Regions from separate parts of the Streptomyces sp. NPDC046915 genome, predicted to be linked through region 2. Evidence: predicted binding sites of a transcription regulator. Region 2 holds the regulator's gene; the other holds the start of a gene.

Region 1 (11,366 bases), on a different contig from region 2:
TGTAGCGGCCGTCGCCGATGCCGGCCGCGTCCATCGCGTCCGTGATGAACGCCACGCGCCCGGCACCCGCGTGACGGAACGCCAGTTCCAGCGCGGCCGGGTGCAGATGCGTGCCGTCGTTGATCAGCTCGACCGTGACCCGCTCGTCCTGGAGCAGGGCGGCGATCGGGCCGGGGGAGCGGTGACCGAGGACGGGCATCGCGTTGAAGAGGTGGGTGGCGACCGTGGCGCCCGCGTCGATCGCCTCGACCGTCTGCTCGTACGTCGCGTCCGTGTGCCCGACCGCCGCGATCACACCGTGCTCGGCCAGCAGCCGTACGGAGTCGATGCCGCCCGGCAGTTCGGTGGCGAGGGTGACCATCCTCGCCTGTCCGCGCGCCGCGTCGACGAGCTTGCGCACCTCCGCCGGGTCCGGGTCGCGCAGCAGTGCCGCGGAGTGCGCGCCCTTGCGGCACGGCGAGATGAACGGGCCCTCGAAGTGGATGCCGGCGATGTCACCCTGCTCGGCCAGCTCGCTCAGCAGCCCCGCCTGCCGGGCCAGGAAGTCCATCTCGCCGGTGACGGTGGAGGCGACCAGCGTGGTCGTGCCGTGCCGGCGGTGGGTGCGGACGGCTTTCAGGGCGTCGTCCGCCGAGCCGGAGAACGAGGCTCCGCCGCCCCCGTGGTTGTGCAGGTCGACGAAGCCGGGGACCAGCCAGTGGCCGCTGACGTCGACGACCTCCGCGTCCGGGCGTGCGCCGGCCGTGATCGTCGTACCCTCGACGATCACCCGCCCGTCCGGCACGGTACCGGTGGGCAGCACCACAGAAGCGCCGGCGAGAACCTTGGTGGGGGGCATCAGGCGGTTACCTCCGAGGGGTCGGTTGATTCGAGGAGATCCCGGGCGAGCAGCCCCGCGCCCAGGCACCCGGCGGTGTCCCCGAGGGCCGCGGGGACGACGGACGGCAGTTTCTGGAAGGTGACGCGCCGCCCGACGGCCTCCCTGAGCGGTGTGAACAAGGTTTCCCCGGCCTCGGCGAGCCCGCCACCGATGATGAGCGTGCGCGGGTCCAGCAGGGTGAGCGCGGTGACCAGGCCGTCGGCCAGCGCGTCCACGGCCTCCTGCCAGACCCGGACGGCGTTCGGGTCACCGGACACGACGGCCTTGGCGCAGTCGGCCGCGTCCGCTTCCGGGCTGCCGGAGGCCGCGGCCCAGGCCTCGCTCACCGCCGCCGCGGACGCGTACCGCTCCAGGCAGCCGTGCTGTCCGCACGGGCAGGGGATGCCGCCGGGCCGTACGACGATGTGGCCGATCTCGCCCGCGAAGCCGTGCGCGCCCGACTCCACCCGGCCGTCGAGGCCGATGGCGCCGGCGATCCCGGTGCCCAGCGCCACGAACAGGAACCGGTCGGTGCCCTTGCCCGCGCCGGTGCGGCCCTCGGCGAGGCCGCCGGTGCGCACGTCGTGGCCGAGGGCGACCGGGATACCGAGCCGGTCGGCGAGCAGATCGCGCAGGGGTACGTCGCGCCAGCCGAGGTTGGCCGCGTAGACGGCGGTCCCGCGGTCCTCGTCGACGATTCCGGGCACGGCGAGGCCGGCCGCGGCGGCGGGTTCGCCGAAGCGCTCCTCGCCGCGGGCGCGCAGGTCGGCGGCGAAGCCGAGGATGGCCTCGACCACCGCGTCGGGTCCGCGCTCGCGGCCCGTCGCCCGGCGGTCCTGGTGCAGCAGCTCGCCGTCCGGCCCGATCAGGGCGGCCTTCATCCCGGTACCGCCGACGTCGAGGGCGATGACATGTCTCACGGGAACAGTGTGGCCCGCGGACCCGCAAGAGGTCTAGTCCACTCACGTGGTGTAGACCTTATGGGGTTCACATATTGAATGACGAAACAGCAGGGTTTGGGGCAAGAGCAGTGGGTCGTCGTACGGCAGGAACGATCGCGGCGGTCGCCGCGCTGGGCATGACCGCGGTCCTCGGTGGCTGCGGGAGCACCGGATCGTCCGACGTCACCCTCAGACTCGTCGCCGCCGACTACGGGGACTCGGCGGCCAGCAGCTCCGCGAAGTACTGGGACGAGCTGGCCAAGGCCTACGAGGCCAAGCACTCCGGCGTGAAGATCGACGTCACCGTGTACTCCTGGAACGACGTCGACCGCAAGGTCAAGGAGATGGTCGCCGCCGGCAAGGCGCCCGACCTCGCGCAGATCGGCGCCTACGCCGACTACGCCGCCGCGGGCAAGCTGTACGACGTCTCCGACCTGCTCTCCATCCCGGTCCAGGCCGACTTCGTCTCCCAGCTCGCCGACGCCGGCCAGTGGCGGCACACGCAGTACGGCATACCCTTCGCCGCGTCCACGCGGGTGCTCTTCTACAACAAGACCCTCTTCACCAAGGCGGGCCTCACCCCGCCCACCACCTGGAGCGAACTCGCGGCCGACGCCGAGAAGCTCAAGGCGATGGGGGTGAAGTACCCCTACGCGCTGCCGCTCGGCCCCGAGGAGGCCCAGGCCGAGACCATGCAGTGGATGCTCAGCGGGGGCGGCGGCTACACCGACGACATCGGCGGCTACTCCCTCGCCTCCACGCAGAACGTCGACACCCTCACCTGGCTCAAGGACGACCTGGTCGGCAAGGGCCTGACCGGCCCGGTCGCCCCGGCCAAGCTCAACCGGGCCGACGCGTTCACCGCCTTCGCCGACGGCCAGGCCGGCATGATCGACGGCCACCCGACGCTGATCCAGCAGGCCGAGAAGAAGGGCGTGAAGTTCGGCACGGTGCCGATGCCGGGGCGGACGTCGCAGACCAAGGCGTCCATGGGCGTCTCCGACTGGATGATGGCCTTCAAGCAGAACGGCCACGCCGAGCAGGTGGGCGACTTCCTCGACTTCGTCTACGGGGAGAAGAACGTCCTCGACTTCTCCCGGCGCTACGGGCTGCTGCCCGTCACCACCTCCGCGTCGGACGTCATGGCCGCCTCGTCCCGGGACCAGGACCTGCGGCCCTTCCTCACGGAACTCCCCACCTCCGAGCTCTACCCCGCCGGCAAGACCTCCTGGGCGGCGGTCGCCGCCGGCATCAAGAAGGACATCGGCCAGGCGGTCGGCCCCGACGGCAGCCCCCTCGCCACCCTCAGCCGCCTCCAGGCGACGGCCACCTCGGCGGACAGCAGCGCCGCGAACTGAGGCGTTGTCGGTGCCCCGCGCTACCGTGCAGGACATGGAACGGGACCAGCTCGGCCGACGCGAACAGGGCATCCTCGCGCTGGAGCGCCGGGGCTTCACGGGCCCCGGCGCCAAGGAACGGGCGATACGCGAGGAACTGGGTCTCGCCCCCGTCCGCTACTACCAGCTCCTCAACGCCCTCCTCGACGACGAGCGGGCCCTGGCCCACGACCCGATAACGATCAACCGCCTGCGCCGCGTACGGGAGTCCCGCCGGGCCGAGCGGTAGCCGCTGCGCGGGGCTTGGCCGGAGGCCCGGCGTTTCCCACCCACCCACCCACCCATGACGGCCAACTGGGAAGTCACCCCACCCTGGGGCTCCGCCCCTGCACCCCATCGGGGACTGCGTCCCAGGAGCCTCTCAACCCCGGTCGGCATCATCCAGCCCGTCCGGCGTTTGAGGACGAGGCCCGTTCAGGGCCGATGCGGGGGTCTGGGGGCGGCAGCCCCCAGCAGGGCCCGGCTGTAGCGGGGGGCGCTTCCAGGAGTGCATCCGAGGTTGCGTGGATAGGGTCGGTCCATGGGCATCCATACGACGGACTCCACGGACCCGGACAACCAGATGGACCCGCTGCCGACCCCCGTCACCCAGGCCGGGCGGGACGGGCTGCGCGCGCTGCTCACGCGGCCGCGCTCCGCGGTGATCGGGCTCGACTTCGACGGGACGCTGGCCCCGATCGTCGTGGACCCCGACCAGGCCCGCGCCCACCCGGAGGCCGTCCCCGTGCTCGCCGCCCTCGCCCCGAAGGTGGCCGCCGTCGCCGTGGTCACCGGCCGCCCGGCCGGCGTCGCGGTGCGGTACGGCGGCTTCGCGGGCGTCCCCGGCCTGGAGCACCTCGTCGTCCTCGGCCACTACGGCGCCGAACGCTGGGACGCCGTCACCGGCACCGTCAGCGCCCCCGCCCCGCACCCCGGCGTCACCGCCGTCCGCGCCGAACTGCCGGGCTTCCTCGACCACATCGGCGCCTGGCACGGCACCTGGATCGAGGAGAAGGGGCGGGCCGTCGCCGTGCACACCCGCCGCGCCGACGACCCGCAGGCCGCCTTCGAGGCCCTGCGCGGCCCCCTGACCGACCTCGCCGCCCGGAACGGCCTGATCGTCGAGCCCGGCCGCATGGTCCTCGAACTCCGCCCGCCCGGCATGGACAAGGGCGTCGCCCTCCTGGAGTACGTCCGCGAGACCGGCGCCGAGTCCGTCCTCTACGCCGGCGACGACCTCGGCGACCTTCCCGCCTTCGCCGCCGTCGACAAACTCCGCTCCGACGGCGTCCCCGGCCTCCTGGTGTGCAGCGGCAGCGCAGAGGTGACCGAACTCGCCGAACGCGCGGACCTGGTGGTGAACGGCCCCGAGGGAGTCATGGCACTGCTGCGGGGGCTCGCGGCGGCGCTGGACTGATCAGCCGTCCAGGGCTCGAAGCTGGTCCAGGAACCACTGGGCCGGCGGCAGGGCCGTGGCCGCGGCGGCCAGGTGCTTCGAGCGTTCCGCGCGTTCGGCGTCCGGCGTGGTGAGGGCCTGGTGGAGGGCGTGGGCCGTGCCCGTGATGTCGTACGGGTTCACGGTGAGCGCGTCCTCGCCCAGTTCCTCGTACGCGCCCGCCTCCCGCGACAGCACCAGGACGCAGCCCGCGTCGGAGACCACTGGGATCTCCTTGGCGACCAGGTTCATGCCGTCCCGGATGGGGTTGACCAGGGCCACGTCGGCCAGCCGGTACGCGGCCAGGGAGCGGGCGAAGTCGTCCTTGACGTGGAGGACGACCGGGGTCCAGTCCGGCGTGCCGTACGCGGAGTTGATCTCCTCCGCGACCCGCCGCACCTCGGCCGTGTAGTCGCGGTACACCGCGAGGTCCTGCCGCGAGGGGTAGGCGAAGGCCACGTGCACCACCCGTTCACGCCATTCCGGGTGGTCGTCGAGGAGCTGCCGGTAGGCCAGCAGCCCGCGCACGATGTTCTTCGACAGCTCGGTGCGGTCGACCCGGACGATCGTCTTCCGGGCCTTTCCGTCGGGCGCCGAACCGATCTCCGCCCGCAGCGCCGCCATCCGCTCGGCCACGTCCGGCCGGTGCGCCCGCTCGCGCAGGAAGTCCGCGTCCGCACCGAGACCGTGCACCCCGATGCGCGTACCGGAGGGAATGCCGGGGCCGAGGACCTCGTGACAGCAGGCGGTGAACGCGTCCGCCCAGCGCCGGGTGAGGAACGCCGCCCGGTCCGCGCCCAGGATCCCGCCGAGCAGCTCGGCCGCGATGTCGTCGGGCAGGAGGCGGAAGTAGTCCGGCGGGGCCCAGGGAGTGTGCGAGAAGTGGCCGATGCGCAGGTCGGGGCGGAGCTGGCGGAGCATCCGGGGGGCCAGTGCCAGGTGGTAGTCCTGGACGACCACCGCCGCGCCCTGCGCCGCCTCCTCGGCCAGGGCCTGGGCGAACGCCCGGTTGTAGGCCTCGTACGACGCCCACTGCCGCCGGAACTCCGCGTCGAAGACCGGTTCCAGCGGGGTCTGGTACAGCATGTGGTGGACGAACCACAGCACCGAGTTCGCGATGCCGTTGTAGGCGTCGGCGTGCACGTCGGCCGGAATGTCCAGCATCCGTACGCCCGGCTCGCCCACCCCGCGCCGCACCGCCTCGCGGTCGCCGTCGGACAGGGCGGCGCACACCCACAGGGCGTTCGCGTCCGAACCGATCGCCGACAGCCCCGAGACCAGCCCGCCGCCACCCCGCTTGGCGTGCAGCGAGCCGCCCCCGCCGTCGGGGCGCACCTCGTACGAAACCGGGCCGCGGTTGGACGCGACCAGCACCTCAGCACCGTGCGTGGAAGCCGTGGAAGCCATGAGTCTCAACCTAGCCCGGCCCGGAAACGCTCAAACGTACGTTCCCTCACCTGCGGAGTGACATGGACGGGATACGGACGGGACACGGCGGAGTCAGGCCACCCGCCGCGCCGCGTACTCCGCGATCTCCACCATCGGCGGCCGCTCCTCCGTGTCCACGGAGAACGTGCGCGGCTCGAAGCCGTCCTCGCCCCGCTCGAACTGGGTGAGGGAGGGCCGGATCAGATGCCCGCGGGCCAGCCGGAGCTGGGCGGTGCGGTAGATGGCGGCGGCCATCCGGCCCAGCGCCTGCCCGTCCTGGTGGCGGTGCTTGCGCACGCCCACGTCCACCTGGGCGAGGGCGTCCAGGCCCACCAGATGCAGTGCGTCGACCAGCATGCCCAGCTCCACCCCGTACCCGACGGGGAAGGGCAGCTGCTCCAGCAGCGAGCGGCGGGCCGCGTACTCCCCGCCGAGCGGCTGCACGAAGCCGGCCAGCTGCGGCCAGTGCATGTTCAGCAGCGGACGCGCCATCAGCTCGGTGACCCGGCCGCCCTGGCCCGCCGCGCCGCCGAGCGGACGGTCGTACATGCCCTTGACCAGGTCCACGTCCGGGTCCGTCAGCAGCGGGCCGACGATCCCCGAGACGAAGTCGGAGGAGAACTCCCTGAGGTCGGCGTCGATGAAGCAGACGATGTCCCCGCGCGTGACCAGCAGCGAGCGCCACAGGACCTCGCCCTTGCCGGGCACGGCCGGGATCCGCGGCAGGACGGCGTCGCGGTGGACGACCCGGGCGCCCGCGGCGGCGGCCACCTCGGAGGTGCGGTCGGTGGACCCCGAGTCGACGACGACGATCTCGTCGACGAGCGGGACCTGCCGCACGAGGTCGTGGCGGATGATCGCGACGATGTCGCCGACCGTCTCCTCCTCGTTGAGCGCGGGCAGCACGACACTGACCGACTGGCCCGTGCGCTGCTTGGCGGCCAGGATCTGGTGGAGCGGACGATCGGTCACCGACCAGGAGCGGGTGCTCAGCCAGCGCTCGACTTCTTCCAGCACGGTGGGCGGCTCCTCACTGTTTGTCTCGCGGTTCGGACGACTATCTCAACTGTCCCGGCCTTCGGTTACAGTCTTGAACAACGCGGATGACCATCGCATGTCCGAGGTCACCGCTGTTCACAACCGCACACACAACCGCATACCGCTCATCCAGAGGGGCAGAGGGACACGGCCCGATGAAGCCCCGGCAACCCTCCAGTCGGTTCTCGTAGATCAGTCTTGATCGTTCCGCGAGGCTCCCGGCTTGGGAAGGTGCCAAATCCGTCTCACGGCGAGATGCGTCGTGAGGAAGATGAGGAGAAAGGGCCTCGCCTCACATGGCTGTGCAGACTGTTGCAAGCACCACCGACTCCACCGTAGACCTTGGCCCCGCCGCCGCCCTGAGCTGTCGCGAGTGCGGCCACCGGGTGCCGCTGGGACCGGTCTTCGCCTGCGAGGAGTGTTTCGGCCCGCTGGAGATCGCCTACGACTTCTCGTCCTACGACACCGAGGAGCTCCGCAGGCGCATCGAGGCGGGCCCCGCGAACATCTGGCGCTACGCCCCGCTGCTGCCGGTCCCGGCCGACGTGGCCGACAAGCCGAACCTCAACCCCGGCTGGACCGCCCTCGTCAAGGCCGACAACCTCGCCCGCGAGCTGGGCGTGACCGGCGGTCTCTACGTGAAGGACGACTCCGGCAACCCGACGCACTCCTTCAAGGACCGCGTGGTCGCCCAGGCGCTGGAGGCGGCGCGCGCCTTCGGTTTCACCACCCTCTCCTGCTCCTCCACCGGCAACCTGGCCGGCGCGGTGGGCGCCGCGGCGGCCCGCGCCGGCTTCCGGTCCTGCGTGTTCATCCCGCACGACCTGGAGCAGGGCAAGGTCGTCATGGCCGCGGTCTACGGCGGCGAGCTCATCGGCATCGAGGGCAACTACGACGACGTGAACCGTTTCTGCTCCGAGCTGATCGGTGACCCGGCGGGTGAGGGCTGGGGCTTCGTCAACGTCAACCTGCGGCCGTACTACGCGGAGGGCTCCAAGACCCTGGCGTACGAGATCTGCGAGCAGCTCGGCTGGCGGCTGCCGGACCAGATCGTCGTCCCGATCGCCTCCGGCTCCCAGCTCACCAAGATCGACAAGGGTCTCCAGGAGCTGATCAAGCTCGGTCTCGTCGAGGACAGGCCGTACAAGATCTTCGGCGCCCAGGCCGAGGGCTGCTCGCCGGTGTCCACCGCGTACAAGGCCGGCCACGACGTCGTACGCCCGCAGAAGCCGAACACCATCGCCAAGTCCCTCGCCATCGGCAACCCGGCGGACGGGCCGTACGTCCTCGACATCGCGCGCCGCACGGGCGGCGCGGTGGAGGATGTGACGGACGAGCAGGTGGTGGACGCCATCAAGCTGCTGGCCCGTACCGAGGGCATCTTCGCGGAGACCGCGGGCGGTGTGACGGTCGGCGTCACGCAGAAGCTGATCAAGGACGGCGTCCTCGACCCGACCAAGACGACCGTCGTCCTCAACACGGGCGACGGCCTCAAGACCCTGGACGCGGTGGCAGGCACCGGCCTGACCGCCACGATCCGCCCGAACCTCGACTCCTTCCGAGAGGCAGGCCTCGCATGAGCGTGACCGTCCGCATCCCGACCATCCTGCGCACCTACACGGGCGGCCAGGCCGAGGTCCAGGCCGAGGGCGCGACCCTCGCCGGTGTCATCGCCGACCTGGAGAAGAACCACACCGGCATCGCCGCCCGTGTCCTGGACGACCAGGGCAAGCTGCGCCGCTTCGTCAATGTGTACGTCAACGACGACGACGTGCGTTTTGAGCAGGGTCTGGAAACGGCGACGCCGGACGGTGCGGGCGTCTCGATCATTCCGGCCGTCGCCGGCGGCTGAGGCGGCCCGAAGCGGCTGACCGAATGACAGAACATTACCTTCGGTAACACAGGTTACCGAGAGTTCATCGAATTGCCCCCTCCGTGAGAGAAGTGGAGGGGGCAATTCCATGTGGTTGAGCGCGGTACAGTTGGGGAACGCGCTTCTGAAACCCGGGTCATGGGCCCTGGATTCGTACCGCACACCCGACAAGAAGTAGCCAAAGTGTGCGTGTGTTTTGCGCCTTATGAGCCTTTTACGGGGCCCGACTTGCCCTGAATTCAGCCGAATTTTTGGCAGATTCCCGACCGTGCCCGTCCAGATTTCTCGTCCGATTGACCTGTTGCAGACGGCAGTTGGACAGATACATTCAGCCGCGGTCGACGCGTTCCGGCGCACGCCCCCAATCCTTGGGGGGTGAGGTCTGACCCGGATCCGCGAAGTGTGGATCTGTGCAAGGGCCAGTAATAGGGGAGTTAGGCATGGCTCAGGGCACCGTCAAGTGGTTCAACGCGGAGAAGGGGTACGGCTTCATCGCGGTCGACGGTGGTGCGGATGTTTTCGTCCACTACAGCGCGATCCAGATGGACGGTTACCGCACCCTGGAAGAGGGGCAGCGGGTCGATTTCGAGATCTCGCAGGGCCAGAAGGGGCCGCAGGCGGACATGGTCCGGCTCGCGACCAGCTGAAGCACGCGCCGACTGACAGCGACGTTCTTCTGTACATCTTCGAAGGGCTCGTACCTCCCGGGGTGCGAGCCCTTCGGCCTGCCCGGACGCCGTACGTGCCCGCTGTTCACCTGGGGATCCGCTCGAGCCGCTTGCACTCGGCATGGGCGAGTGCTAATCATTGGCGTTAGCACTCTGAAGGTGAGAGTGACAACGAAGGACCGGGTCGGTGAGGCCCGCAGGCCAAGTGGGGCAAGGAACCACGGGGTCCGCGAGCCGTCCGTCGCGGGCGCGGGCGCGGTCCGAAGGAATCACCCCCAGTCCTGGAGGGACCACTTCACATGGCCAAGATCATCGCGTTCGACGAGGAGGCGCGGCGCGGCCTCGAGCGCGGCATGAACCAGCTCGCGGACGCCGTGAAGGTGACGCTCGGCCCCAAGGGCCGCAACGTCGTCCTCGAGAAGAAGTGGGGCGCCCCCACGATCACCAACGATGGTGTCTCCATCGCCAAGGAGATCGAGCTCGAGGACCCGTACGAGAAGATCGGCGCCGAGCTGGTCAAGGAAGTCGCCAAGAAGACGGACGACGTCGCCGGTGACGGTACGACCACCGCGACCGTTCTCGCCCAGGCCCTGGTCAAGGAGGGCCTGCGCAACGTAGCCGCCGGCGCCAACCCGATGGCCCTCAAGCGCGGTATCGAGAAGGCCGTCGAGGCCGTCTCCGCCGCCCTGCTGGAGCAGGCCAAGGACGTCGAGACCAAGGAGCAGATCGCTTCCACGGCCTCCATCTCCGCCGCCGACACCCAGATCGGCGAGCTCATCGCCGAGGCCATGGACAAGGTCGGCAAGGAAGGCGTCATCACCGTCGAGGAGTCCCAGACCTTCGGTCTGGAGCTGGAGCTCACCGAGGGTATGCGCTTCGACAAGGGCTACATCTCGGCGTACTTCGCCACCGACATGGAGCGTATGGAGGCCGTCCTCGACGACCCGTACATCCTGATCGCCAACTCCAAGATCTCCTCGGTCAAGGACCTGCTCCCGCTCCTGGAGAAGGTCATGCAGTCGGGCAAGCCGCTGCTGATCATCGCCGAGGACGTCGAGGGCGAGGCCCTGTCGACCCTGGTCGTCAACAAGATCCGCGGCACCTTCAAGTCCGTCGCCGTCAAGGCCCCGGGCTTCGGTGACCGCCGCAAGGCCATGCTCGGCGACATCGCCATCCTCACGGGCGGCGAGGTCATCTCCGAGGAGGTCGGCCTCAAGCTGGAGAACGCCACCCTCGACCTGCTGGGCAAGGCCCGCAAGGTGGTCATCACCAAGGACGAGACCACCATCGTCGACGGTGCCGGCTCCTCCGACCAGGTCAACGGCCGCGTCAACCAGATCCGCGCCGAGATCGAGAACAGCGACTCCGACTACGACCGCGAGAAGCTCCAGGAGCGCCTGGCCAAGCTCGCGGGCGGCGTGGCCGTCATCAAGGCCGGTGCCGCCACCGAGGTCGAGCTCAAGGAGCGCAAGCACCGCATCGAGGACGCCGTCCGCAACGCCAAGGCGGCCGTCGAGGAGGGCATCGTCGCCGGTGGCGGCGTGGCCCTGCTCCAGGCCTCCGGTGTCTTCGAGAAGCTGGAGCTCGAAGGTGACGAGGCGACCGGCGCCAACGCCGTGAAGCTCGCGCTGGAGGCCCCGCTGAAGCAGATCGCCGTCAACGGTGGTCTCGAGGGCGGCGTCGTCGTCGAGAAGGTGCGCAACCTGACGGTCGGCCACGGCCTGAACGCCGCGACCGGCGAGTACGTC
Region 2 (11,366 bases):
TAACTCGGCGCTTATGGGCGCAGCCAGTCTGTCACTCTGTCCGCAGTCACCGAGACGCATTCGTCTGAAGTTCGTCCGATCTGCTCGGGGAGTCGGCCATGGGCGCCATACCGACGCAACGGGAGACCGTCTCCCGTGCCTCTGATGTGCCCGCGCACGGGGGCGCGGGGGAGCGTACGGAGATATGCGCGACCCTTCCCGGAAGCCCCCTCGCACCCGGATCCGCCCGCGCACTGCTGCGCGCGGCGCTCGCCGAGTGGCACGACCTCGGCCTCGCGCCCTCCCAGCGGCTCGCCGACGACGCCCTGGTGGTCGTCAGCGAACTCGTCACCAACGCCGTCGTGCACGCGGGCACCGACGTCGAGCTGATCTGCCGCCTGGAGGAGACCGGCGCGCTCGTCGTCGAGGCCTGCGACCACCACCCCTCCCGCGCCCCGCGCCGCGGCGGCACCGAGACGCCGCACGAGCCCCCCGAGTACGGCCGCGGCCTGCGCCTGGTCGCCACCCTCGCCGAGGCCTGGGGCGTCACCTACCGCACCGGCGCCAAGACGGTCTGGGCGCGCCTGCCCGCCGAGGACAGGCCGGCCGCCCAGGAGCCCGAGGCCTACGCCGCCGACCGCGGGCTGGAGGTCGCCGGGATCCTCGCCTTCGACCCGCCCCCGCTCTCCACCGCACTCGATCGGGGCGACCCCCACCGCGCCGAACGCGATCGCGAATGGCTCGGCCGCGGCGCCCTGTCCTTCCTCGCCGAGGCCTCCGACCTGCTCGCCGGACAACTCGACGAGAACCTCGTCGCCGCGCTCACCGGACAGCTGCTCGTGCCCCGGCTCGCCGACTGGTGCGCGGTGTGGCTGGAGGACGAGTCGACCGTGACCGGGACGGCCGGGCCCCGGCTGGCGCGGGTGTGGCACGGCAGCGAGAACCGCATAGAGGAACTGCGCCGGGCCCTGGAGAAGGACCCGCCGTGCCCCCGGGACGGCTTACGGTCCGGCCCCGAGCCCTACCCCTGGCCCGGCGAGGCGCTCGGCCCGCACGGCACGGACGGCTCCGCGCTGGCGTACCGGCTGATCGCGGGCGGCCGTCCGCTGGGCACGCTGGTGATCGGGCGGTGCGGACCGACGGCCTTCCCCGACGAGATCACCGGCCTGGTCGAGGACCTCGGCCGCCGGGTGGCGCTGGCCATCGGCGCGGCCCGTCAGTACGCCCGCCAGGCCACCATCAGCGCCGTCCTCCAGCGCGGGCTGCTGCCCGGCGCGGTCGCCGAGATCCCCGGCGTGAGCAGCGCACTCGTCTACGAGCCGTGCGACAAGGGCGGCCCCAGCGGCGACTTCTACGACCTGTTCCCGGCGGGCGACGGCCGCTGGTGCTTCGCGGTCGGCGACGTACAGGGAAAGGGGCCGGAGGCCGCCGTGGTGATCGGGCTCGCCCGCCCCTGGCTGCGGCTCCTCGCCCGTGAGGGCTACCGCGTCGCCGACGTCCTCGACCGCCTCAACCAGCTCCTCCTCGACGACGCCACCGAGGCCGCCGACGCCGCCGCCCGCGCCCTGGTCGCCGCCGGCGGCCGCCCCGGCGACGGCCCGCAGACCCGCTTCCTCTCCCTGCTGTACGGCGAGCTCGCCCCCTTCGACGGCGGTGTCCGCTGCACCCTCGCCTCCGCCGGGCACCCCCTGCCGCTGCTCCTCGGACCCGACGCCCGGGTCCGTACGGTCGCGAAGCCGCAAACGCTCCTCGGGGTCATCGAGGACGAGACGTACACCAGCGAGACCTTCGAGCTGCGCCCCGGAGACACCCTGCTGTGCGTCACGGACGGGGTGACCGAGCGGCGCTCCGGCTCCCGCCAGTTCGACGACGGAGACGGGCTCGCGCGGGCGCTCGCGGGCTGCGCGGGGCTGAGCGCCGAGCTGATCGCGGAGCGCATCCGCCGGCTGGTGCACGAGTTCGGCGGCGGCCTGCCCGAGGACGACCTGGCGCTGCTGGTGCTGCGGGCGGAGTAATCCCGCCGGTACGGGACAATGGAGGGCATGCCCTCCGCACTCCCCGACGGCGAGCCCGTCCCCGCCGACGGTGCCCTGCCCGCGCCCGCGCTCGCCGGGGCCGCCGGCTGGCCCCTCGGCTTCTACCTGCACGTCCCGTACTGCGCGACCCGCTGCGGCTACTGCGACTTCAACACCTACACCGCCACCGAGCTGCGCGGCACCGGCGGCGTGCTCGCCTCCCGCGAGAACTACGCGGACACCCTGACGGACGAGATCCGCCTGGCCCGCAAGGTGCTCGGCGACGACCCGCGCGAGGTCCGCACGGTGTTCGTCGGCGGCGGTACGCCCACGCTGCTGGCCGCCGACGACCTGGTACGGATGCTGGGGACGATCCGGGACGAGTTCGGCCTGGCGGCGGACGCGGAGGTCACCACCGAGGCGAACCCGGAGTCCGTGGACCCGGCGTACCTCGCGCGGCTGCGGGAGGGCGGCTTCAACCGGATCTCCTTCGGCATGCAGAGCGCGCGGCAGCACGTGCTGCGCGTGCTCGACCGGACGCACACCCCGGGCCGCCCGGAGGCCTGCGTGGCGGAGGCACGCGCGGCGGGCTTCGAGCATGTGAACCTGGACCTGATCTACGGCACCCCGGGAGAGTCCGACGACGACTGGCGGGCCTCGCTCGACGCGGCCCTCGGCGCCGGGCCGGACCACATCTCGGCCTACGCCCTGATCGTCGAGGAGGGCACCCAGCTCGCCCGCCGCATCCGCCGGGGCGAGGTCCCCATGACGGACGACGACGTCCACGCCGACCGCTACCTGATCGCGGAGGAGCGGCTGTCGGCGGCCGGCTTCGACTGGTACGAGGTCTCCAACTGGGCCACCTCCGAGTCGGGCCGCTGCCAGCACAACGAGCTGTACTGGCGGGGCGCCGACTGGTGGGGCGCGGGGCCGGGGGCGCACTCGCACGTGGGGGGCGTCCGCTGGTGGAACGTGAAGCACCCGGGGGCGTACGCGGCGGCCCTGGCGTCGGGTCGCTCACCGGGCGCCGGGCGGGAGCTCCTGTCCGACGAGGACCGGCGGGTGGAGCGCATCCTGCTGGAGCTGCGCCTGCGGGAGGGTGCGCCGCTGTCCCTGCTGAAGGAGGAGGGCCTGGCGGCCTCCCGGCGAGCGCTGGGGGAGGGGCTGCTTGAGGCGGAGCCGTACGAGGAGGGGCGGGCGGTGCTGACGCTGCGGGGGCGGTTGCTGGCGGACGCGGTGGTGCGGGACCTGGTGGACTGATTCGGCGCCCACCAGGGCGTCAGGCCCCACCGCTGGCCGTGACGAAGTCGATCAGTTCCTCCACCCGGCCCAGGAGCTCCGGCTCCAGGTCCCTGTAGGACCCCACCCGCTTGAGGATCGCCTGCCACACCGCCCCGGTGTTCTCCGACGGCCAGCCCAGCGCCCGGCAGACCCCCGTCTTCCAGTCCTGGCCGTGCGGCACCCGCGGCCAGCCCGGAATCCCCAGGGCCGACGGCTTCACGGCCTCCCAGATGTCGATGTACGGGTGGCCGACCACCAGGGCGTGTTCGCTGGTCACCGACTCGGCGATGCGCCATTCCTTCGTGCCCGGGAGCAGGTGGTCCACCAGGACACCCAGCCGCGCGTCCGGCCCCGGGCCGAACTCGGCCACGATGGCGGGCAGGTCGTCCACGCCCTCCAGGTACTCCACGACCACGCCCTCGACGCGCAGGTCGTCGCCCCACACCTTCTCGACCAGTTCCGCGTCGTGCCGGCCCTCGACGTAGATGCGCCCGGCGCGGGCCACGCGCGCGCGTGCGCCGGGGACGGCGACCGAACCGGAGGCGGCGCGGGTGGGGCGTACCGGAGCCGAGGACGACGGCCGCACCAGCGTGACGACCCTGCCCTCGAGCAGGAACCCGCGAGGCTCCAGCGGAAACACCCGGTGCTTGCCGAAGCGGTCCTCCAGGGTGACCGTGCCCGCCTCGCAGCGGATCACCGCGCCGCAGAAGCCGGTGCCGGGCTCCTCCACCACCAGACCGGCCTCCGCCGGGACCTCCGGGACGGGCTTCGGCTTCTTCCAGGGAGGGGTCAGGTCGGCGGAGTACTGGCGCATTCGGCTGACGATAGGAGAAGCGGTACCGCCATCAGGGCGACACGCCGAAACGCGCCGCCAACTCGTCGCGCTGCCGCCGCACGAACGCCGCGTCCACCACCGCTCCGTGACCGGGCACGTACAGCGCGTCCTCGCCGCCGAGGTCCAGCAGCCGGTCGAGGGCGGCGGGCCACTGGGACGGTACGGCGTCGGGGCCGGCCTGGGGTTCGCCGGACTCCTCGACCAGGTCGCCGCAGAACACCACCTCGGGCTCGCCGGGAACCGAGCCGGGGACGAGGACCACGAGGTCGTGGGCGCTGTGCCCCGGGCCCACGTTGGCCAGCAGCGCCTGGCGGCCGTCGCCGAGGTCGAGGGTCCACTCGCCCGAGACCAGATGGCGGGGCACGGGAAGAGCGTCCACCGCCTCGTCCGCCTCCGCCACCGGCAGGCCCTGCCGCACGGCGTCCAGGCGGAGCTCCGCGCGCTCGTGCGTGAACAGCGCGTCCATGCCCACCGCCGCGAACATCTCCGCGCCCGCGAAGGCCGCCGCACCGAGGACATGGTCGAAATGGGGGTGGGTGAGCGCGAGATGGGTCACACGGCACCCGGCCAGCTCCTGCGCCTGAGTGCGCAGGAGCGCGCCTTCGGCGAGACTCGACCCGGCGTCCACCACGAGCGCCGTACCCTCGCCGACGACCAGTCCCGTCGTGCAGTCCCAGTGCGGCAGCCGGACCCGTCCCACCCCGGCGGCCACCCGCTCCCACCCCAGCTCTTCCCAAGTCACCGTCATACCGCGACGCTATCGGGTACGACCGCGCCCCGGCACGGCGGCACGATCCGGCCTTGCCCGGGGTGTACCCCACGGCCGTACACTGGGCCGGGGAACGCTGGCACTCGCACGCACAGAGTGCCAGGCGAAGGGCCCGAGGGCCGCAGGGGACGACTTTCTGGAGGTGTGCGCGGATGCTGAGTGAACGCAGGCTTCAGGTGCTGCGCGCCATCGTCCAGGACTACGTCGGCACCGAGGAGCCCGTCGGCTCGAAAGCGCTCACCGAGCGGCACAGCCTCGGCGTCTCCCCGGCCACCGTCCGCAACGACATGGCGGCCCTGGAGGACGAGGGGTACATCGCCCAGCCGCACACCAGCGCCGGGCGCATCCCCACCGACAAGGGCTACCGGCTCTTCGTCGACAAGCTCGCGGGCGTCAAGCCGATGACCGCCCCCGAGCGGCGGGCGATCCAGAACTTCCTCGACGGCGCCGTCGACCTCGACGACGTCGTGGCCCGCACGGTGCGGCTGCTCGCGCAGCTGACCCGGCAGGTCGCGGTCGTGCAGTACCCCTCGCTGACCCGCTCGACCGTGCGGCACGTGGAGCTGCTCTCGCTCGCCCCCGCGCGCGTGATGCTCGTGCTGATCACGGACACCGGCCGGGTCGAGCAGCGGATGATCGACTGCCCGGTCCCGTTCGGCGAGATGTCCCTGGCGGACCTGCGCGCGCGGCTCAACAGCCGGGTCGCGGGCCGCCGGTTCACGGACGTGCCGAGGCTGGTCGAGGACCTCCCGGAGGGCTTCGACATAGAAGATCGCGGTACGGTCTCGACCGTGCTCTCCACTCTTCTGGAGACACTCGTCGAGGAGAACGAGGAGCGGCTGATGATCGGCGGTACCGCCAATCTCACCCGTTTCGGACATGACTTTCCCCTCACCATCAGGCCGGTGCTCGAAGCACTGGAGGAGCAGGTCGTCCTGCTCAAGTTGCTGGGCGAGGCGAAGGATTCGGGCATGACCGTGCGCATCGGCCACGAGAACGCCCATGAGGGACTCAACTCCACGTCGGTGGTGTCGGTCGGCTACGGTTCGGGCGGCGAGGCTGTTGCCAAGCTCGGCGTGGTCGGACCGACCCGCATGGACTACCCGGGAACGATGGGAGCGGTACGCGCAGTGGCACGGTACGTCGGACAGATCCTGGCGGAGTCGTAAGTGGCCACGGACTACTACGCCGTTCTCGGCGTGCGCCGCGACGCGTCGCAGGAAGAGATCAAGAAGGCCTTCCGCCGGCTCGCTCGCGAGCTGCATCCGGACGTCAATCCTGATCCGAAGACGCAGGAGCGGTTCAAGGAGATCAACGCCGCTTACGAAGTGCTGTCGGACCCGCAGAAGAAGCAGGTCTACGACCTCGGCGGCGATCCGCTCTCGCAGGCCGGCGGCGCCGGCGCGGGCGGTTTCGGGGCCGGTGGCTTCGGCAACTTCTCCGACATCATGGACGCCTTCTTCGGTACGGCGTCCCAGCGCGGCCCGCGCTCGCGGACCAGGCGCGGCCAGGACGCGATGATCCGCATCGAGGTCGAGCTGGACGAGGCGGCCTTCGGGACGACCAAGGACATCCAGGTCGACACGGCGATCGTCTGCAACACCTGCAACGGCGAGGGCGCCGCGCCGGGCACGACCGCCCAGACGTGCGACATGTGCCGCGGCCGCGGTGAGGTGTCCCAGGTCACCCGGTCCTTCCTGGGCCAGGTCATGACCTCGCGCCCCTGCCCGCAGTGCCAGGGCTTCGGCACGGTGGTGCCGACGCCGTGCCCGGAGTGCGCCGGCGACGGCCGCGTACGCTCCCGGCGGACCCTGACCGTGAAGATCCCGGCCGGTGTCGACAACGGCACCCGCATCCAGCTCGCCGGTGAGGGCGAGGTCGGGCCGGGCGGTGGTCCCGCCGGTGACCTGTACGTCGAGATCCACGAGCTGCCGCACTCCACCTTCCAGCGGCGCGGCGACGACCTGCACTGCACGGTCACCATCCCGATGACCGCGGCGTGCCTCGGCACCAAGGTGCCGCTGGAGACGCTGGACGGCATGGAGGAGGTCGACATCCGTCCGGGCACCCAGTCCGGTCAGTCGATCCCGCTGCACGGCCGGGGCGTCACGCATCTGCGCGGCGGCGGCCGGGGCGACCTCATCGTCCACGTCGAGGTCCAGACCCCGACCAAGCTCGACCCCGAACAGGAACGCCTGCTGCGCGAGCTGGCCAAGCTGCGCGGCGAGGAACGCCCGCAGGGGCAGTTCCAGCCTGGGCAGCAGGGGTTGTTCTCGCGGTTGAAGGACGCGTTCAACGGGCGCTGAGGTCCCGTTTTACGGTCCCTGACCGCTGATAATGCCGCTGGCATATGTCAGGGGAAGGCCGGATTCGGACTTGTTCGGAGGACGTGACAACATGCCGTCATGTCCTCCGCACTGACCGATCTCTTCACTTATCCGATCGTGCAGGCCCCCATGGCGGGCGGTGTCTCCGTGCCGCAGCTCGCCGCCGCCGTCTCCGAGGCGGGCGGGCTCGGGTTCCTCGCCGCCGGGTACAAGACCGCCGACGGCATGTACCAGGAGATCAAGCAGCTGCGGAGCCTGACCGGCCGCCCCTTCGGCGTGAACCTCTTCATGCCGCAGCCGGAGTACGCCGAGTCCGGTGCGGTCGAGGTCTACGCCCACCAGCTGGCCGGCGAGGCCGCCTGGTACGAGACCGAGCTCGGCGACCCGGACAGCGGCCGGGACGACGGCTACGACGCCAAGCTCGCCGTGCTGCTGGACAACCCGGTGCCGGCGGTCTCGTTCCACTTCGGCGTGCCGAGCCGGGACGCGCTCGACTCGCTGCGCCGGGCCGGCACCGTCACCCTGGTCACCGCGACCACCGCCGAGGAGGCCCTCGCGGTGGAGCGGGCCGGGGCCGACGCGGTCATCGCGCAGGGCGTGGAGGCCGGCGGCCACCAGGGCGCCCACCGGGACATCCAGGAGAACGACCGCTCCGGCATGGGCCTCCTCTCACTGATCGCCCAGGTCCGCGAGACCGTGAGCATCCCGATCGTCGCCGCCGGCGGCATCATGCGCGGCAGCCAGATCGCCGCGGCCAGGGCGGCCGGCGCGAGCGCGGCCCAGCTGGGCACCGCGTTCCTCGCCACCCCCGAGTCCGGCGCGAACGCCCTGCACAAGCAGGCGCTGACCAACCCGCTGTTCGCCCGCACCGAGCTGACCCGCGCCTTCTCCGGCCGCCCGGCCCGCGGCCTGGTCAACCGGTTCCTGCGCGAGCACGGCCCGTACGCCCCCGCCGCCTACCCGGAGGTCCACCACCTGACCTTGCCGCTGCGCAGGGCCGCCGCCAAGGCCGGAGACGCGCAGGGCATGGCGCTGTGGGCGGGCCAGGGGCACCGGATGGCGCGCGACCTGCCGGCCGGGCAACTGGTCGAGGTGCTGGCCGCCGAGGCCGAGGCGGCGACGACAGCGTTGTCCCAGGGCGGTGCCCGATGACCGCGCCCGTCTTCGTGGTCGACTCCCTGGAGGGTGTGGGCCCCGGCTCGGTCATCGACGTGACGGGCCCCGAAGGGCGGCACGCGGTCTCCGTACGGCGGCTTCAGCCCGGCGAGGCCGTGGTGGTCACCGACGGGCAGGGCCGGGGGGCGGCCGGGGTCGTCCTCAGCGCGGAGGGCAAGGACCACCTGGTCGTCGAGCCCTTCGAGTTCCCGGTGGAACCCGAACCCAGCCCCCGGATCACCGTCGTCCAGGCCCTGCCCAAGGGCGACCGCGGTGAGCTCGCCGTGGAGACGATGACCGAGACCGGCGTCGACGCGGTCGTGCCCTGGGCGGCGTCCCGCTGCATCACCCAGTGGAAGGGCGAGCGCGGTCTGAAGGCGCTCGGCAAGTGGCGCGCCACCGCCCGCGAGGCCGGCAAGCAGTCCCGGCGGCTGCGCTTCCCGGACGTCGCGGACGCGGCGACGAGCAAGCAGGTTGCCCAGCTTCTCGCCAAAGCCGACTTCGCCGCCGTCCTGCACGAGGACCGGGACTACCCGAGCGAGTCGCTGGCCGCCGCCGAACTCCCCGCCGAGGGCGAGATCGTGCTGGTGGTAGGGCCCGAAGGAGGTGTCTCCCCGGAGGAGTTGGCGCTCTTCGAGGAGGCGGGCGCGAAGGCCTACCGGCTCGGGCGTACCGTACTGCGTACATCGACCGCCGGGACCGCCGCGGTGGCCCTGCTCCTGGGCCGTACCGGCCGCTGGTCCTGACCGCTGGGGGAAGACCGTGGAACTCGCCCAAGTACGGCTGCTGGTCAGCGACTTCGCCGCCTGCTACCGGTTCTACGCCGAGGTGCTCGGCCTGAAGCCGCAGTCCGGCGCGTCCGGGGGGCCGTACGAGAAGTTCAGCCCCGCCACCGGCTCCGCCGGAATCGCGATACAGGACCGCTCGATGATGGCCGAGGTCCTGGACGAGCTGGGCGACACCGCGACAGGCCACCGCTCCCTGGTGGTGCTGCGCGTCGACGACCTCGACTCCTACTGCGCGGAGATCACCGGCCGCGGCGCCACCCTCCTGCACGGCCCGGCCCCCATGACCGAGCGCATGCGGGTCGCCCACCTCAAGGACCCGGAGGGCAATGTGGTGGAACTCCAGGAATGGCTGCTGCTGCGCACCTGACGGAGCGCCACTCGAAGGTGGGGCGTCCGAACACTCGAGTGGCCATATGCGCCCTACCGCCCCGTCCCCGTCGGTGGCACGCTGCCCTGCATGGGGGCTTTCAGGCACATTCGGTACCGGCCCCGCCGGGCGCGGGCGGCGGCAGTGGCGGGGCTCGCGGCGGTGGCCGTGGGCGGCGTCGTGGCGTGCGAGCCGACCGATCTGAGTTCGGCGTCGGTGGCGTACACGACGGACAGGACCGCGACCGCGGAGCTGGAGCGGCAGCACGTGAAGGTGCAGTGGCTCACCTGCACGGGCAGCTACGGCGGCAAGGGCTACACCCCGGGGAAGACACCGTCGCCGAGCGAGAGCACGGTCGTCACCGTCGACTGCCAGGGACAGACGGACGACGGACGGAAGATCACCGTCACCGGCAAGGTCACCAAGGCCGTCGACGGCGCGTGCGTACGCGGCGATCTCACCGCGAAGGTCGGCGGCAAGGAGTGGTTCCACGTGGACGGGCTGGGCAACTGCGACGCCAAGCCCGGACCCACGTACACCCCGCCCGTCACCTACCGGCCCTCGAACGGGCAGCCCCGCCCCACCGTCACCGTCACGGTCACCAGGACCATCTGGTGCAAGGGCGACCCGACCTGCTGGCCCGTCGAGGGCAAGTGATCGGAAACCGGACCCGCGGACGCCGTCCGCTGCGTAGGGTGATCGGGTGACCCAGGGCGCATCCACCACGACAGCGGCAACCCCGGCATACCTCCGATACCCGCACGTGCGAGGCGAGTTGGTCGCCTTCACCGCCGAGGACGACGTGTGGCTCGCCCCGCTCGACGGCGGGCGGGCCTGGCGGGTCAGCGCCGACAACGTACCGGTGACCCATCCGCGCATCTCGCCCGACGGCACGACGGTCGCCTGGACCTCCACCCGCGACGGCGCCCCCGAGGTGCACATCGCCCCCGTCACCGGCGGCCCGGCGAAGCGGCTGACGCACTGGGGGAGTTGGCGCACCCAGGTGCGGGGCTGGACCCCCGGCGGACAGGTCCTGGCGCTCAGCACCCAGGGCCAGGCCAGCCTGCGCCGCAGCTGGGCCCACGCGGTCCCGCTCGACGGCGGACCCGCCTCCACCCTGCCGCACGGGCCCGTCGGGGAGGTGGCGTACGGCCCGGCCACCGTGCTGCTGTCCGCGCCGATGGGCCGCGAGGCCGCCTGGTGGAAGCGCTACCGGGGCGGTACGGCGGGCAAGTTGTGGATCGACCGGGCCGCCGAAGGCGAAGCCGCCGGAGGTGAAGGAGGAGCCGGCGAGTTCGTACGGCTGCACGAGGAACTCGACGGGAACATCGAGTACCCGGTGTGGGCGGGGGAGCGCATAGCCTTCCTGTCGGACCACGAGGGCACCGGAGCGCTGTACTCCTCCCTCGCCGACGGCTCCGACCTGCGCCGGCACACCCCGCTCGACAGCTTCTACGCCCGGCACGCCGCGGGCGACGGCACCCGCGTCGTCTACACCGCCGCCGGTGAACTGTGGCTCCTGGACGACCTGGACGGCGCCGAGCCCCGCCGGCTCGACATCCGGCTCGGCGGGCCGCGCCTGGACCTCCAGTCGCACCCGGTGAACGCCGGCCGCTGGTTCGACTCCGCCGCCCCCGACCACACCGCGCGCGGCAGCGCCGTCGAGGTGCGCGGCGCCGTCCACTGGGTCACCCACCGCTCCGGGCCCGCCCGCGCGCTCGCCGCGCGGCCCGGCGTCCGGGCCCGGCTGCCCCGGGCCTTCCGCGCCGACGGCGAGGAATGGGCGGTGTGGGTGACCGACGCCGAGGGCGACGACGCCCTGGAGTTCGCCCCCGCCACCGGACTCGCGC

What was found. Region 2 encodes HrcA, which represses chaperone genes, less so after heat shock. Its sites were predicted from a motif close to TTNGCACTCNGNNNNNCNGAGTGCNAA; they were not measured.
Region 1: the regulator HrcA is predicted to act here: its motif matches at 9,728-9,754, upstream of groL (chaperonin GroEL).

Annotation. Positions count from the first base shown of each region.
Region 1 covers NZ_JBEYXB010000008.1:260,150-271,515, reverse strand. Annotated here, with positions in the region: gene nagA (N-acetylglucosamine-6-phosphate deacetylase) at 1-838, opposite strand, end outside; gene ABZ915_RS22465 (ROK family protein) at 838-1,779, opposite strand; gene ABZ915_RS22460 (extracellular solute-binding protein) at 1,938-3,158, shown strand; gene ABZ915_RS22455 (DUF3263 domain-containing protein) at 3,193-3,426, shown strand; gene otsB (trehalose-phosphatase) at 3,718-4,593, shown strand; gene ABZ915_RS22445 (trehalose-6-phosphate synthase) at 4,594-6,018, opposite strand; gene ABZ915_RS22440 (glucosyl-3-phosphoglycerate synthase) at 6,112-7,056, opposite strand; SAM riboswitch class I at 7,200-7,355, shown strand; gene thrC (threonine synthase) at 7,374-8,657, shown strand; gene ABZ915_RS22430 (MoaD/ThiS family protein) at 8,654-8,929, shown strand; gene ABZ915_RS22425 (cold-shock protein) at 9,391-9,597, shown strand; gene groL (chaperonin GroEL) at 9,918-11,366, shown strand, end outside.
Region 2 covers NZ_JBEYXB010000002.1:571,316-582,681, forward strand. Annotated here, with positions in the region: gene ABZ915_RS07280 (SpoIIE family protein phosphatase) at 99-1,994, shown strand; gene hemW (radical SAM family heme chaperone HemW) at 2,022-3,254, shown strand; gene ABZ915_RS07290 (DUF3097 domain-containing protein) at 3,274-4,089, opposite strand; gene ABZ915_RS07295 (MBL fold metallo-hydrolase) at 4,121-4,858, opposite strand; gene hrcA (heat-inducible transcriptional repressor HrcA) at 5,032-6,048, shown strand; gene dnaJ (molecular chaperone DnaJ) at 6,049-7,185, shown strand; gene ABZ915_RS07310 (nitronate monooxygenase) at 7,285-8,358, shown strand; gene ABZ915_RS07315 (16S rRNA (uracil(1498)-N(3))-methyltransferase) at 8,355-9,107, shown strand; gene ABZ915_RS07320 (VOC family protein) at 9,124-9,516, shown strand; gene ABZ915_RS07325 (hypothetical protein) at 9,607-10,173, shown strand; gene ABZ915_RS07330 (S41 family peptidase) at 10,220-11,366, shown strand, end outside.